3 regions of the Micromonospora sp. CPCC 206061 genome follow, and region 3 is predicted to be linked to each of the others. Evidence: riboswitches for the same ligand, from Rfam matches in the RefSeq annotation. Region 3 holds a riboswitch; each other region holds the start of a gene.

Region 1 (4,715 bases), on a different contig from region 3:
GCCGGCCGTCTACACCGTCGCGCTCGGCGCAGGCGACAGCGTCACCCTGCCGACCATCGCGGCGGCGGAGCCGATCGCCACTACCGCCGCGCTGTGGCGCTGGGTGCTCGCCGCGCTGCTCGCGGCGGTGGCGCTCGGGCTGGCGGTGGTCGTGGCGATCGCGCGGCGCAGGCATCGCCGCACCGACACCTCCGTCCGCGAGGAGTACGCGGACACGCCGCTCGTCGTCGACCATCTGCGCAAGGAGTACGCGGACGGCTTCGTCGCGGTGTCCGACGTCGACTTCACGGTCGAGCGCGGGCAGGTCGTGGGCCTGCTCGGGCCGAACGGCGCCGGCAAGACCACCACGCTTCGGGTACTGATGGGCCTGACCCAGCCAAGTGGTGGCGAGATCTACGTCTTCGGCCACCGCCTGGTGCCGGGCTCGCCGGTGCTGTCCCGGCTGGGCGCGCTCGTCGAGGGGCCCGGTTTCCTGCCGCACCTCAATGGCGTCGAGAACCTGAAGGCGTACTGGCGGGCCACCGGCCGCCCTCTGGCGGACGCCCACTTCGACGAGGCCGTCGAGATCGCCGGGCTCGGTGACTCGATCCACCGCAAGGTGCGCAAGTACAGCCACGGCATGAAGCAGCGCCTCGCGATCGCACAGGCCATGCTGGGCCTGCCCGAGCTGCTGGTGCTCGACGAGCCGACGGACGGGCTGGATCCACCGCAGATCGCGGAGATGCGCCGGGTGCTCAAGCGGTACGCCACGGACGGCCGGGCGGTGCTGGTCTCCAGCCACCTGCTGGCCGAGGTGGAGCAGACCTGTACCCACGCGGTGGTGGTCAACAAGGGCGAGATCGTGGCGTCCGGCCCGGTGGAGGACATCGTGGGCGATTCGCCGACCGTCCAGTTCGACGTGACCGATGTCGACGCCGCCGAGGCGGTGCTGGACCGGCTCGACGGGGTGCGTTCGGTGGCGTGGGACGGCAACGGCGGCCTGGTGGTCGACATCGACGGCAGCCCACGCAGCGAGGTGGTGGCCGAGCTGGTCCGCGCCGGCGTCGGGGTCAACCGGGTGGTGCCGCGGCGGCGGCTCGAAGACGCGTTCCTGGCCCTGGTGGGCTCCGAGACCCGGGGAAGCGGTGACCGGTGATGGCGGTACTCGATGGCGCGGCGACCGGCTACCGGCCCGGTCGCACCCTGACGATCCGGAGCGAATGGCGCCGGCAGGCGTCTCGCCGGCGCACGCAGCTAGCGCTCGCGTTCGTGGTGCTGCTGCCACTGGTCATCCTGGCGGCGTTCCAGTTCGGGGGTACCGGTGACGACGACAACGGCGGGGGCGAGTTTTCGAGCCTGGTCGAGCTGGCCACCAGCGGTGGGCTCAACTTCACGCTCTTCACCCTCTTCGTATCGGCCGGCTTCCTGCTGACCGTCGTCGTCGCCCTCTTCTGCGGCGACACGATCGCCAGCGAGGCGAGCTGGGGGAGCCTGCGGTACCTGCTGGCGGTGCCCGTGCCGCGGGCGCGGCTGCTCGCGGTCAAGCTGGTCGTGGCGCTCGCCTACTCGGCGGTCGCCCTGCTGACGCTCGCCGGCACCGCTCTGCTGATCGGCACGCTTCGGTACGGCTGGGATCCGCTGCGCAGCACGGTGGCCGCCGACATCCCGGCCGGGGAGGGCCTGCTGCGGCTGCTCGGCATCCTCGGGTACCTGGCGGTGGGGCTGCTCGTCGTGGCCGGGCTGGCGTTCCTGCTGTCGGTGTCGACCGACGCGCCGCTGGGCGCGGTGGGCGGGGCCGTGCTGCTCTTCATCGTGTCGAGCATCCTCGACCAGATCACGGCGCTGGGCGGGCTGCGCAACCTGCTGCCGACCCACTACGGCGATGCCTGGCTGGGAATGCTCTCGACGCCGGTGCAGTCCGATGACATCGTCAAGGGCACCATCTCAGCGGTGGCGTACGCGACGATATTCTGGTCGCTGGCCTTCTGGCGCTTCACGCGTAAGGACGTCGTCTCATAGCGTGATCGGCATCACTGAGAAAGCCCGGCCGGGTCAAGCGGCCGTTACACTTGCACCACAACTGAACACCTCATCCAGAGGGGCTGAGGGACACGGCCCGATGACGCCCCGGCAACCACCGCGCATGTGACTCGACGACGAGGCCACGCGTGGCAGGTGCCAATTCCGTCCCCGGCCGCACGGTGCGGCGCTGGGAAAGATGAGAGAAGGGCCTCGCTATGACGTCGACTCTCGGCGCTCCGGTCACCGACACCCACGTACCGCCCAGCCCCGCCCGCGCGCTCGTCTGTCGCGGCTGTGGTGCTGAGTACCCCCTCGTCGCGCAGCACGCTTGTTACGAGTGTTTCGGCCCGCTGGAGGTGGGCTACGACCAGGCCGCGCTCGCGCGGGTGACGCGGGCGCAGATCGAGGCCGGTCCGAAGAGCATCTGGCGGTACGCCGCGCTGCTGCCCGCGGGGCAGGACCCGGCCACCCGGGTGACGCTCGATCCCGGCTTCACGCCCCTGGTCGCCGCGCCCGCCCTCGCCGCCGAGCTTGGCGTACGCGGGCCGCTGTGGGTCAAGGACGACAGCGCCAACCCGACCCACTCCTTCAAGGACCGGGTCGTGTCGGCGGCGCTGACCGCGGCACGCGGGCTCGGCTTCTCGCGGTTCGCCTGCGCCTCCACCGGTAACCTCGCGAACTCCGTGGCCGCGCACGCCGCGCGCGCGGGCGTCCCGTCGATCGTCTTCATCCCGGGCGACCTTGAGCCGGGCAAGATCATCACGACCGCGGTGTACGGCGGCGACCTGGTGGCCATCGACGGCTCGTACGACGACGTCAACCGCCTGTGCAGCGAGCTCGTGGAGACCGACGAGTTCGAAGACACCGCGTTCGTCAACGTGAACGTCCGGCCGTACTACGCGGAGGGTTCCAAGACCCTCGGGTACGAGGTGGCCGAGCAGCTCGGCTGGCGACTCCCCGAGCAGGTGGTCATCCCGATGGCCAGTGGCGAGCTGCTCACCAAGATCGACAAAGCGTTCAGCGAGCTGGTGGAGATCGGCCTCGTCGAGGCGCCGGCCAACGGGTGGCGGGTCTTCGGCGCCCAGTCGCTGGGCTGCAACCCGATCGCCGACGCGCTGCACCGCGGTGTCGACGAGATCACCCCGGTGAAGCCGACCGGCATCGCCAAGTCGCTCAACATCGGCGACCCGGCCGCTGGCCTGTACGCCCTGGAGGCGGTGCGGCGCACCGGCGGCTGGATGGACTACGCCGACGACGACGAGATCAGGGACGGCATCCGCCAACTCGCCCGCACCACCGGGATCTTCGCGGAGACGGCCGGCGGCGTGACCGTGGCCGTCCTGCGCAAACTGGTCGAGTCGGGCAAGCTCGACCCGGAGGCCGAGACCGTCGTCTACAACACCGGCGAGGGGCTCAAGACCCTCGACGCGGTCGCGGCTCAGGTCGGCCCGACGTACCGGATCAAGCCCTCGCTGCGCGGCGCCCGTGAGGCTGGCCTGCTGCATTAGTGCAACCGGCAGGTGGACGCGGAGTCACCGGGATGGGAGTTGCATTCCGTAGCCATGAATTTGCCGTCCGTGGAGAAACACCGCTCAGAGGACTTGACGGCGCCATCGGGACGACGCAGGATGCTCCGTGCGGGAGGGCGGTCGCCGTAGGCTTTCGTAGTTCTAACGTCCCAGCGCCGGAGGCGCTGTGCGTCCGTCCCTCCCGACCAAACTGTTAAGCCACCTCCTCCTCGGACTAATTCGGTCGCGAACAGTCGGCTCAGGCGAGACCCTCGTGAGCATGGACATCGCCGTCACGCCACTCGACCCCGCCGATGACGCAGCCGCCCACAAGGCGTGCGAGATCATGGCGGCGGCGGTCGCCGCCGACATCCCAGACTTCCCGCCGATGACCGAGAAACGGTTCTTCGGGATGCTCCGCCATCCCTGGCCGGGCAACAGCTTCCAACACGCCCTGGCGTACCTCGACGGCGTGCCCGCCGGATACGTGGAGATCGGGCTACCGCAGCTCGACAACCTCGAAAACGCCGAGCTCGAACTCGCGGTACACCCCGACCACCGGCGGCGCGGCGTCGGGCGGGCCCTGTTCGAGTACGCGATGGGCGTGGCCCGCGGTCTCGGCCGTAAGCGGATCGCGGGCATGGCGCTGGAGCCTCTTCCCGGCGGTGTGGCCCGCGACCCAGCCGGTGGGGCGTTCGCGGAGGCGATGGGTGCCAAGCCCGCGCTCCAGGAGGTTCGACGGCGGCTCGATGTCACCACACTGGACCACGAGGCGCTCGATGCGATGCTCGCGGCGGCGCGCGCCAAGTCAGCCGGTTATTCCCTCGTCCTGTGGCGAGACGCGACGCCCGACGATCTCATCGACGACGTCGCGTACCTTGACGGCCGCCTGCTGTCGGACGCGCCCATGGGTGAGCTGGAGTGGGAGGCGGAGAAGATCGACGCCGCCCGCGTCCGGGCCAACGAGGCGGTGAAGTCGGCCCGCGGGCGGCGGCAGTACAACGCCGGCGCGCGCCACGACGAGAGCGGGCGGCTGGTCGCCTTCACCACGATCGACTCAGGCGACCTCACCTGGCACGCGTTCCAGCAGATCACCCTCGTCGAGCCCAACCATCGCGGTCACCGGCTGGGCGCGCTCGTGAAGGTGGAGAACCTGCGGTTCGCGTTGGCGCACGAGCCGGAGCTGCGGGTCATCGACACCTGGAA
Region 2 (4,715 bases), on a different contig from region 3:
AGGTTCCACGTGCCGTGCAGGATCATCGCGAGCAGCAGCCCGGCGACCGGGGCGAGCAGGCGCACGCGGCGGTCGCCGGAGCGGGCGGCTATGCCGAGCCCCACGCCGGTCATCGAGGTGAAGAGCGGGTGGGCGAACCCGAAGACCAGGATGCGGCCGATGAACAGCGCGAACACCATCTGTGCCCCGGTCGCCGGCCCGTACTCGTCAGCGCCGGCCGCATAGCCGTGCCCGCCCAGGTACAGGATGTTCTCCACCATCGCGAACCCGACGGCGGAGAGCCCGCAGTAGACGATGCCGTCCGTGATGCCGGACCACTCGCGGCGCCGAACGAGCAGCAACAGCAGCGGCCCGAGTGCCTTGGTGATCTCCTCGATGAAGGGCGCGACGAGCACCGCGACCAGCGCGTCCGGTATGCCCTCGCGCTTGAAGAGCCACGACATCGTCGAGTTCACCGTCAGTGACGCCAGGGTCGCTACGAACGCACCCCAGGTGAAGCAGAAGGCGAGATAGCGGACGGGCTCCGGCTCGTACCGGTCGAGCCACATGAAGCAGGCGATCAACGCGGGCACCGGCAGGATGGCCGCCACCAGGCCGACGATCAGGCCGGTGACCCCGATGTTGTATCCGAGGAACACCAGCATGCCGATCGCGCAGATCGCGATGAAGGCGATGACCGCCCCGATCTGGAGCCCGCGCTTCAGCCCGCGCCGCGCAGGCGTGGTCGGCAGCGGCGGCGGAAGGGGCGGAGCTGCGACGGCCATGCGGCCAGCCTAGCGAGCGCGCGCCGTCCGCAGACCGCACCAAGCGTCGGGAGCGAAGCGACCAGAGCGACTGCGGTCTACAGGACGGCCCCCAAGCGCGCGAGCGACCCGAGCGCAGCGAGGGCATCAGACACAGCGAGCGCGCGCCGTCCGCAGACCGCACCAAGCGTCGGGAGCGCAGCGACCAGAGCGACTGCGGTCTACAGGACGGCCCCCAAGCGCGCGAGCGACCCGAGCGACCCGAGCGCAGCGAGGGCATCAGACACAGCGAGCGCGCGCCGTCCGCAGACCGCACCAAGCGTCGGGAGCGCAGCGACCAGAGCGACTGCGGTCTACAGGACGGCCTCCGGGAGCCGGCCGGTCGCCCGAGCCGCAGGCTATGCTGGCCCTCAGGTCACGAGCGCCAGCGTCAAGCCCCGGCTTGCTGGCCGGCAACCCTCGTCGAGTTCGCGGTGGGGTGCCCCGGGTGATGACCGGGTCCGGCTGGACGGTCCGCCGGACAAGCGTGGACTCGGAGGCATCATGACCGCCGTTCTTGGCGTACCCGACCAGATCAACCTCGACTACGCCGCCACCGCGCCGTGCGCCCAAGCCGCCGCGGACGCCGTCGCCGAGCTCCTGCCCTGGTACGGCAGCGTGCACCGGGGCGCGGGCGCGCTGTCGCGCAGGTGCACGCTGGCCTATGAACGGGCGCGGGAGGCTGTCGGCGACTTCGTCGGTGCCCGGCCCGACGATCACGTGATCTTCACCCGCAACACCACGGACGCGCTCAACCTGCTGGCTCGCGCGCTGCCCGCGGGTACTCCGGTGGTGACGTTCGGCGCAGAGCACCACGCCAACCTGCTGCCCTGGCCGGTGGGTTCGGTGCGGCTGCCGGTACCCGACTGTCCCGGCGCGGCGATCCGCTCCGTCGATGCCGCCCTGCGCGAGCTGGACCGGCCCGCGCTCGTCGCGGTCACCGGCGCCAGCAACGTCACCGGCGAGCGCTGGCCGATCGCCAACCTGGCCACCATCGCACGGCGGCACGGCGCCCGGATCGCGGTCGACGCTGCGCAGTTGGCTCCGCACGCGCCGATCGACATCGCCGCGCTGGGCGTCGACTACGTGGCGCTGTCAGGGCACAAGCTGTACGCGCCGTTCGGCGCGGGCGTGCTCGCGGGGCGCGGCGACTGGCTGGACGCCGCGCCGCCGTACCTGGCCGGCGGCGGCGCCACGACGCATGTCGGCGCCGCGACTCACGACGTGCGGTGGGCGGCGGGTCCGGCCCGGCACGAAGCGGGTACCCCCAACCTGCTGGGCGCCGTCGCGTTGGCTGCCGTGTGCACCGCACTCGACTTCGAGGCGCTGCACGAGCGGGAGCAGGTTCTTCTGCACCGGCTGCGGTCTGGGCTGGCGGATATCCCGGGCGTGGCCGAGCTGCGCATGTTCGCGCCGGACGCCGACCGGGTGGGCATCGTGTCCTTTGTGGTCGCCGGGCGGGACTCCGCCGAGGTGGCCGCCGAACTGGCCCGTGACCACAACATCGGCGTTCGGGATGGGCTGTTCTGCGCGCATCCACTGGCCCGCCGGCTGATAGCAGAGGCCGCCGCGCGCGCCGGGCGCCGCGATCTCCCACCGACCGCGCTGCGCGCCAGCATCGGACTGGGCACCTCACCGTCCGATGTAGACGCACTGCTCGGCGCCCTGGACCGGCGGCGAGGGCTACGACTTGTCGCCTGAACGATCGGGCACGTGGCGGCCGACGGCCCGGCGGACCAGGCGGCGTGCCTCGTCGGCGCCGACGCCGGACGCGCGTACGAGGTCGATCGCCGTCGACCGCACCTGCGCCACGATCACGCTGCCGGAGAAGCCCACCCCGGCGGCGTACGCGAGACCGGCCTCGCTCGCCGCCCGCAACGCCCGCTCCCGGCACGCCACCGGTTCGGCCGCCTCGGCCAGTTCCTTCTCCAGCCAGGTCACCGACTCGCCGAGCGACCGGACGGCGTCCACCAGATGCTTGGGCGCGTCCTCACCGTCGCCGATCAGCGCGATCGCCCGCCGGACCAGTACCCGGCCGTTGCGCAGCGCCCGCGCAGCGTGTTCCGCCCCATCGACGTACTGGTTCAGGGCGCCCCTGGTCCGCCACCTCGCTGGCGCGAGCGCCGCCGTCTCGCTGGCCGCGTCGATGGCCTCCTGGAGGCGCCGCACGTCCCCCTCTGAGGTGCGCAACCGGGCCAGCACGGCCTCCGCCCGCTCGCCGTCGCGTGCCGCCAGCGCATCGGCGATTTCGATCAACCCATGAGCGAGTACGCCCAGCGCCGGTCGCGCCGCCCGACCGACGACCGTGAGCGGGTTGAGCGGCAGGAGCAGCGCCATCACACCCAGGCCGACGAGGCCACCGACCATGGCGTCCACGAACCGCCCGTACGAGATGCCGTTCGACGGCGGGGTGAGCGTCGCCACGAGAACCGCCGAAGAGGCGGCCTGGGTGATCAGCGCCGACCCGCTGCCGACGAAGATCGCGGTGACGATGGCCAGCGCCACCACCAGTCCGATCTGTGCCGGTCCGGTACCGATCAGGTAGATCAGCACGTCGCCGACCGCGATGCCGATCGCCACACCGAAGACGAGCTCGAACGCGCGCCGCAGCCGCTGCCCGACGGACACAGCGAGCGTGATGACCGCGGCGATCGGCGCGAAGAACGGCGCCCGGTGACCCACGACGTCGTGCGCCACGAACCACGCCAACCCGGCCGCGACACCGGTCTGCACCGCCAGCAGCAGGTTGACCCGTACCCGGCGCAGGCGGTCGCGCAGTCGGGCGCGGGTGCGCCTGACCAGTGTGTCCGTGCCTGCGGTCATGCGCCCTCTCCCGCAGCCGCCACCAAGCGCAGGGAGCACAGCGACCGGAGCGACTGGCGGCTACAGGGAGACCCAAAGGGCGCATGACCTGCGCGAGCGCAGCGAGCGCCGGTTAGCTCGGCCATGCCGGCACCCTACCCGGCATGATCGGGTAATGACCCTGATCGACCGGTGGCGGACCGCGCTGCGGGACGCCGGTTGCCCCTCGATTTCGGTGGACGGCGCCGGCGAGGCCCTGCTCGACCGATGGCGCGAGCCCCACCGCCGGTACCACGCGGTGGCTCACCTCACGGCCATGCTGTCCATTGTGGAGTCGGATCGTGGCTCGGCTCCGGTGCGGCTGGCAGTCTGGTATCACGACGCGGTGTACGACCCGCGGGCGCCAGGCGACGCCAACGAGCGGGCCAGCGCCGCACTCGCCGAGCGCGAGCTGACCGCCCTCGGGCTGCCGGCACCCGTGGTGGCGGAGGTGAGCCGGCTGGTCCTGCTGACCGCCACGCACGCCGCCGAGCCGGGCGACGCCAACGGTGCCCTGCTCTGCGACGCCGACCTGGCGATCCTGGCTTCACCACCGGCGGACTACGACGCCTACGCCGCCGCGGTCCGCGAGGAGTACGCCCACGTCCCCGACGACGCCTTCCGCGCGGGCCGGGCGGCCATCCTGGAGGCGCTCCTGTCACTTCCCGCGCTCTACCGGCTGCACACGGATTGGGAGGAGCTCGCCCGCGCCAACCTGGCACGCGAGTTAGCGGTGCTTCGGCCTTCGTAGTCCGGCGCCGTGCAGCAGACGGACGATCTCCCGACTGGGTACCACTTGGGCGCCAAGCCACACCGCCGCCGCGAATCGCTCCGACGGTATGTCGTAGTGGTCCCGGTCGAAGCCACGCCGAGGCGCGCCCAGCATCTCCGCGAACGCGTGCAACTCGGCGTACGACACGTCACTGATCAGGTGTGACCACAGCCGTCCTCGGGCCGGCCAGGCGGGTGGGTCGACGTACACCATGGTCGTCACCGTAACGCGAAGGCTAGCCTGCGAGACATGGCCGACCTCATCGACGATCTCCGCGCGGCGCTGCCGGACGGTGCCGTCCTGACCGACCCCGACCTGCT
Region 3 (4,715 bases):
ACCACGACGGCCAGCAGCAGCCCGGTAGCGACCAGGTGCAACTGCGTGCTGCCGTACTCGACCTTGAAGTACTCCAGGGCGGACCCGACGACGAGGGCGCCCAGCAGCGGGCCGAACAGGTGCCGTACGCCGCCCAGCAGCGCCATCAGCACCATGTAGGCACCGGTCAGGATGGAGAATTGGAAGACCGGGTCGAGGTCGCCGAACCACAGGGCGTACAGGCCACCACCGAGGGCGGTGAACGTCGCCGACGCGACGAACGCCAGCAGCTTGAACGTGAACGTCGGGGTGCCGAGCGACTGCGCCTTGTCCTCGTCTTCGCGGATCGCTTTCAGCCCCATGCCGAACCGGGACCGGTCGATGATCCACCAGCTCAGCAGCGCGACCGCGAGCAGCGCGCAAAACAGGTAGAAGAAGACCAGATGGTGATCTGGCCGGCGGAGCCCGGGGAAGGGCCGGGGCACCACGAGCCCGTTCGACCCGCCGGTGAACGAAGCCCAGCTCTGGAAGACCAGCAGCATGATCAGGACCAGCGAAATCGAGACGATGACGAAGGACGCGCCGCGCACCCGCAGCGAGGCGATACCGATCGGTACGGCCAGCGCGGCGACCAGCGCCGCGGACAGCAACAGCGCCGCGAAGCTCGGCAAGCCGGCCTTGATGACCAGCAGCCCGGTGCCGTACGCGCCGAGACCGACGTAGGCGCCGTGGCCTAGCGAGATGTAGCCGGTGAAGCCACCGACGAAGTTCCACGAGGTGGAGAACACCGCGTAGCTAGCCACCACCACGCCGGCGGACAGGATGTACGGGTTCGGTGCCAGCATCGGGAACGACAGTGCCAGCGCCGCCCCCGCCACCAGAGCGCTGAGCCGTAGGAGGCTAGAAACGCTGGGCAAGGCGGCCTCCGAAGAATCCCTGCGGCCGGAATGCCAGCGTCGCGAACAGCGCGACGTAGAAGACGGTCTGCGCCCACGTGGTGCCGAGCGGCAGCTGCAGCAGGCTCTGCGTCAGGCCCAGCAGCATGGCGGCGATCGCCGCGCCCGGCACGCTGCCGAGCCCGCCGACCACGATGATCGCCATCAGCGGGCCGATCCAGTGCCAATGCAGGGATGGATAGATGGTGGTGTCGAGCGCCAGCGCGGTGCCGCCGATCGCCGCCGTGGCAAGGCCCAAGCCAAAGCCGTACCCGGCGATCCTGTTCGTGTCGATGCCCGCCAGCTGCGCGGCGTCCCGGTGCTGGATGGTGGCCCGCAGGGCCAGGCCGAAGCGGCTGGCCTTGAGCAGTACGTAGAGCCCGAGCAGCGCGGCGGCGGCCAGGCCGAACGCGATCAGCTTGACCACCGCGACCCGGGCGCCGAAGAAGTCGAGGCTGGTGCCGCTGTAACTCAGCTGGGTGCGCCGCTGCGTACCGCTGAACACGTATCCCAGCAGGCCCTCGATGAGCAGCGCGATCGCGAACGTGAGCAGGACCGACATCATGGTCAGCGTGGCCGCGCGAAGCCGGGAGATCAGCAGCCGCTGCATCGCGACACCCAGGACGAAGAAGAGGGGCACCGTCCCGGCCAGCGACACCAGCGGGTCGATCCCGGTCTCGCGGTGGAAGTACCAGGCGAGGTAGGCGGCCAGGATGAGGAACGCGGAATGCGCGATCATCACCACTCGCATGACTCCGAAGTAGAGCGTCAGGCCGGCCGCCAGGAGGGCGTAGAGCCCACCGAGCAGAACGCCGAGGATGACGCTCTGGAAGGTGAGCACCGGTCACCAGTTCGGTTTGGGAAAGACGAACTCGGCTTCCTTCTGACTCTCCGGCAGCACGATCTGGATCTCGCCGTCGACGTACTGCTGGATCATGTGGGCACTCTGCGGGCGCCCGGCCTTGTCCCAGTTCAGCGGGCCGACCACGGTCTCGACCGTGTTCCCCCGTAACCAGTCGACGAGCTTGCGCTGGCAGTCGCCCTGCTCGGCGCAGCCCGCCGCCGCGACGGCCGCGGCTACGACCTGGCCGGTCGTGTACGCGTTCGCCTCATCCTCGCCGGGCGGGGTCCCGAACTGCGCGGTGTACTTCTGCACGAACTCCACGTTGCTGGGAAACTTCGCCTTCTCGGTGTAGCCGGTGGGCGCCAGAATGCCCTCGGTCTTGGCCCCGATGGCCTTGGCGAACTCCGGGTTGGTCGGCGCGGTCGAGAAGGCGGCCAGCTTCGGCTGGTAGTTGAGCTGCTGGAGGGCGACGATCAGGTTGACCGCATCCTGGTACTGCGTGCCGCCGACCACCATGTCGGCCTTGGAGGCGGCGATCTTGGCCGCGATGCTGCCGAACTCGGTCGTGTTCGGCGGGTAGACCTCGTCGACCACGGTCCGGATGCCGGCCTGCTCCAGCTTCTCCTTGAGACCGTACGCCGTTCCCTGCGCGAACGGGTCGTCCATGGCCGCGTACGCGACCGTCTTCGGCCGCTGGTCCGCCGGCATCTTCACGATGTACTCGGCCAGGTGGTTGTAGTGGTCGTCGGCGACAGCAGGGGCGGCGTAGAACAGATTCTTGAAGCCTTGCTCAAAGACCTGCGGCGCGGCGCCGGCCGGCTCGACGAAGAGCATGCCGTACTCCTCGGCCACCCGAGCGGCGGGAATGACAAGGCGAGTGGAGAACGGCCCGAAGACCAGGTCGACGGCGTCCTTGCCGAGCAGTTGCTCATAGTCGGACACGACCCGGTCGGCGTTGGACTGGTCGTCCAGAATCTTCAGCTCCACCCGCCGGCCGAGCAGACCGCCGTTGTCATTGACGATCTTCGCCCAGGCCTCGTAGCCGCGCTGCACGCCCTTGCCAGGCTCGGAGAAGTCCCCAGTCAGCGGCAACGAAACGCCGATGGTTATAGGGTCAGCGGCTGAGTCGCCGGAGTCGTCGGCGCCGGAACACCCCGCCAGCGCGAGCGCCGCGACCGCGGCGCTCGCCACGATGCGCAGCCGGGCTTCAGTTGCGGCCATCTTTGTGCTCCTCGCGTCGACGATACGAGAGCTCCTTACGGAAAACGCTTTCATACCATAGATTTTCTTCTCTACATGAGCAACACCGTGGCCGTGCGGCCACGGTGCCGCCAGCGTGTGATCACCTGCCCGCGCGTCCGAAGGCAGGCGATCTTTCCAATAAGGACGGTGTCTTCTCACACTTCCGCCGCTTTCGCGGCTTTCGCCGAACGGTTGATCGTGCTACGGTCACGGCCGTAGGTCATGAGTGCCAGCGTCAAGCCCCGGCTCGCTGGTCGGCAACCCTCCGTTCGCGGGCGGGGTGCTCCGGGTGAGGACCGGGCTCGGCACATGGGGTGTCGAGCAAGCCGCGACATCCAGGAGCTGCCTCGCCCATGACTTTGTCATTTGGCGCCACAGCAACGCCCGATGAGCGAGACGCGCCCGCCGGGCCGGCGCGGTTCCGCCGCGCCAGCGAAAACGACGCCGATCAGATCGCGCTACTGCATGCTGACAGCTGGCGCCGCCACTACCGCGGTGCCTACGCCGATTCGTTCCTCGACGGCGACGTGGTGGCCGACCGCCGCTGCGTGTGGTCGGCACGGCTAGCCGCACCTACCAACAGCGAAACGGTCCTCGCCGAGCAGGGGCGCCACGTGCTGGGCTTCATCCACGTCGTGTTCGACGAGGACCCACAGTGGGGCAGCCTCGTCGACAACCTGCACGTACGGCACGACAGCCGCCGGATGGGCATCGGCACGCAACTGCTTCGCCGCGCCGCCCGAGCCGTCACCCGGCACGGAACTGGCAACGCGATGTATTTGTGGGTATTGCAGCAAAACACCGCCGCGCAGCAGTTCTACCGCTCGTGTGGCGCCACTTGCGGCGAGACAACGCTGGTGTCGCCGCCCGGTCAAGACCCCAAGCGACTCCACGGCAAGCCAAGCAAGCTGCGCATGATCTGGCCAGACGTAGCGAGTCTGTTCCTACTCGACAACCAGCGATAGCGGCTGGGTGCGGGCTGGCGTGCCCATCGGTCAACCGCCCGGCCAGCGGGCGGGCGAGGGTGTCCAGCCGTGTCCAGTCTCAGCCCCAGCCCGGACGGGCCTGCGCACCTCGAGGTCCGCGCTGTCTGCCGCGCTGCCCAGCGAGCTGCTGGCCGGCACCCAGCTGACGGTGGTCGACAAGCCGGTGGGCGCCTTGTCGGTGCGGCACAACACGACCGGAGCAATCGGCGTTACCACCGCCGGGCATTGCAGCGGCATCGACACCATCGTCGACCCGGCGCCGAATCCGGACGTGAACCACCCCTTCCCGTTCCAGCTCGAGCACCAGGGAACGTGGGGGGGACATCGAGTGGCACACCTCGTCCACGGCGATGCCGGACGACTTCTACGCGACCACGACCGAGATCCGGGACGTGGCGGCGGTCGAGCCGCAGTCCGGCATCACGGTGGGCGAGTCGGTCTGCGTGTTCGGCCGGTCTTCGAACGTGCGAGGCTGCGACACGACGGTCACCTTCCCGGTGTCTTCGTGCACGCTCAACGGGATCACCTATGGCCAGCTCACCTCCATGAGCGGTCCGGGCACGATAGCCGGCGGCGACAGCGGCGGCGGTTGGTCGTTCAACTTCACCGCCTACGGGTCCACAACCGGATGGTGCAACTTCGGTGACAACATCGGTCGGGCCGTGTGGAGCGCGGCCGACCGGTACGACGAGGCCATCGGCGTCTCGGTCCGCACGTCGTAGCCGCCCG

Evidence for each region. Region 3 has a riboswitch for S-adenosylmethionine ahead of V6V89_RS25800 (GNAT family N-acetyltransferase). Riboswitches for the same ligand answer to the same signal wherever they lie in the genome.
Region 1: linked by a shared signal. The riboswitch ahead of thrC (threonine synthase) and the one ahead of V6V89_RS25800 (GNAT family N-acetyltransferase) in region 3 are both predicted to bind S-adenosylmethionine.
Region 2: linked by a shared signal. The riboswitch ahead of V6V89_RS14885 (aminotransferase class V-fold PLP-dependent enzyme) and the one ahead of V6V89_RS25800 (GNAT family N-acetyltransferase) in region 3 are both predicted to bind S-adenosylmethionine.

The regions. Positions count from the first base shown of each region.
Region 1 covers NZ_JBAKHX010000017.1:32,414-37,128, forward strand. Annotated here, with positions in the region: gene V6V89_RS14785 (alpha/beta fold hydrolase) at 1-1,135, shown strand, start outside; gene V6V89_RS14790 (ABC transporter permease) at 1,135-1,998, shown strand; SAM riboswitch class I at 2,066-2,204, shown strand; gene thrC (threonine synthase) at 2,217-3,509, shown strand; gene V6V89_RS14800 (GNAT family N-acetyltransferase) at 3,790-4,715, shown strand, end outside.
Region 2 covers NZ_JBAKHX010000017.1:51,442-56,156, reverse strand. Annotated here, with positions in the region: gene V6V89_RS14890 (PrsW family intramembrane metalloprotease) at 1-764, opposite strand, end outside; SAM riboswitch class IV at 1,157-1,276, shown strand; gene V6V89_RS14885 (aminotransferase class V-fold PLP-dependent enzyme) at 1,287-2,483, shown strand; gene V6V89_RS14880 (FUSC family protein) at 2,466-3,605, opposite strand; gene V6V89_RS14875 (HD domain-containing protein) at 3,760-4,374, shown strand; gene V6V89_RS14870 (DUF4031 domain-containing protein) at 4,351-4,608, opposite strand; gene V6V89_RS14865 (FAD-binding oxidoreductase) at 4,645-4,715, shown strand, end outside.
Region 3 covers NZ_JBAKHX010000044.1:24,466-29,180, forward strand. Annotated here, with positions in the region: gene V6V89_RS25785 (branched-chain amino acid ABC transporter permease) at 1-896, opposite strand, end outside; gene V6V89_RS25790 (branched-chain amino acid ABC transporter permease) at 880-1,755, opposite strand; gene V6V89_RS25795 (amino acid ABC transporter substrate-binding protein) at 1,759-2,979, opposite strand; SAM riboswitch class IV at 3,219-3,334, shown strand; gene V6V89_RS25800 (GNAT family N-acetyltransferase) at 3,354-3,965, shown strand; gene V6V89_RS25805 (hypothetical protein) at 3,996-4,223, opposite strand; gene V6V89_RS25810 (hypothetical protein) at 4,337-4,708, shown strand.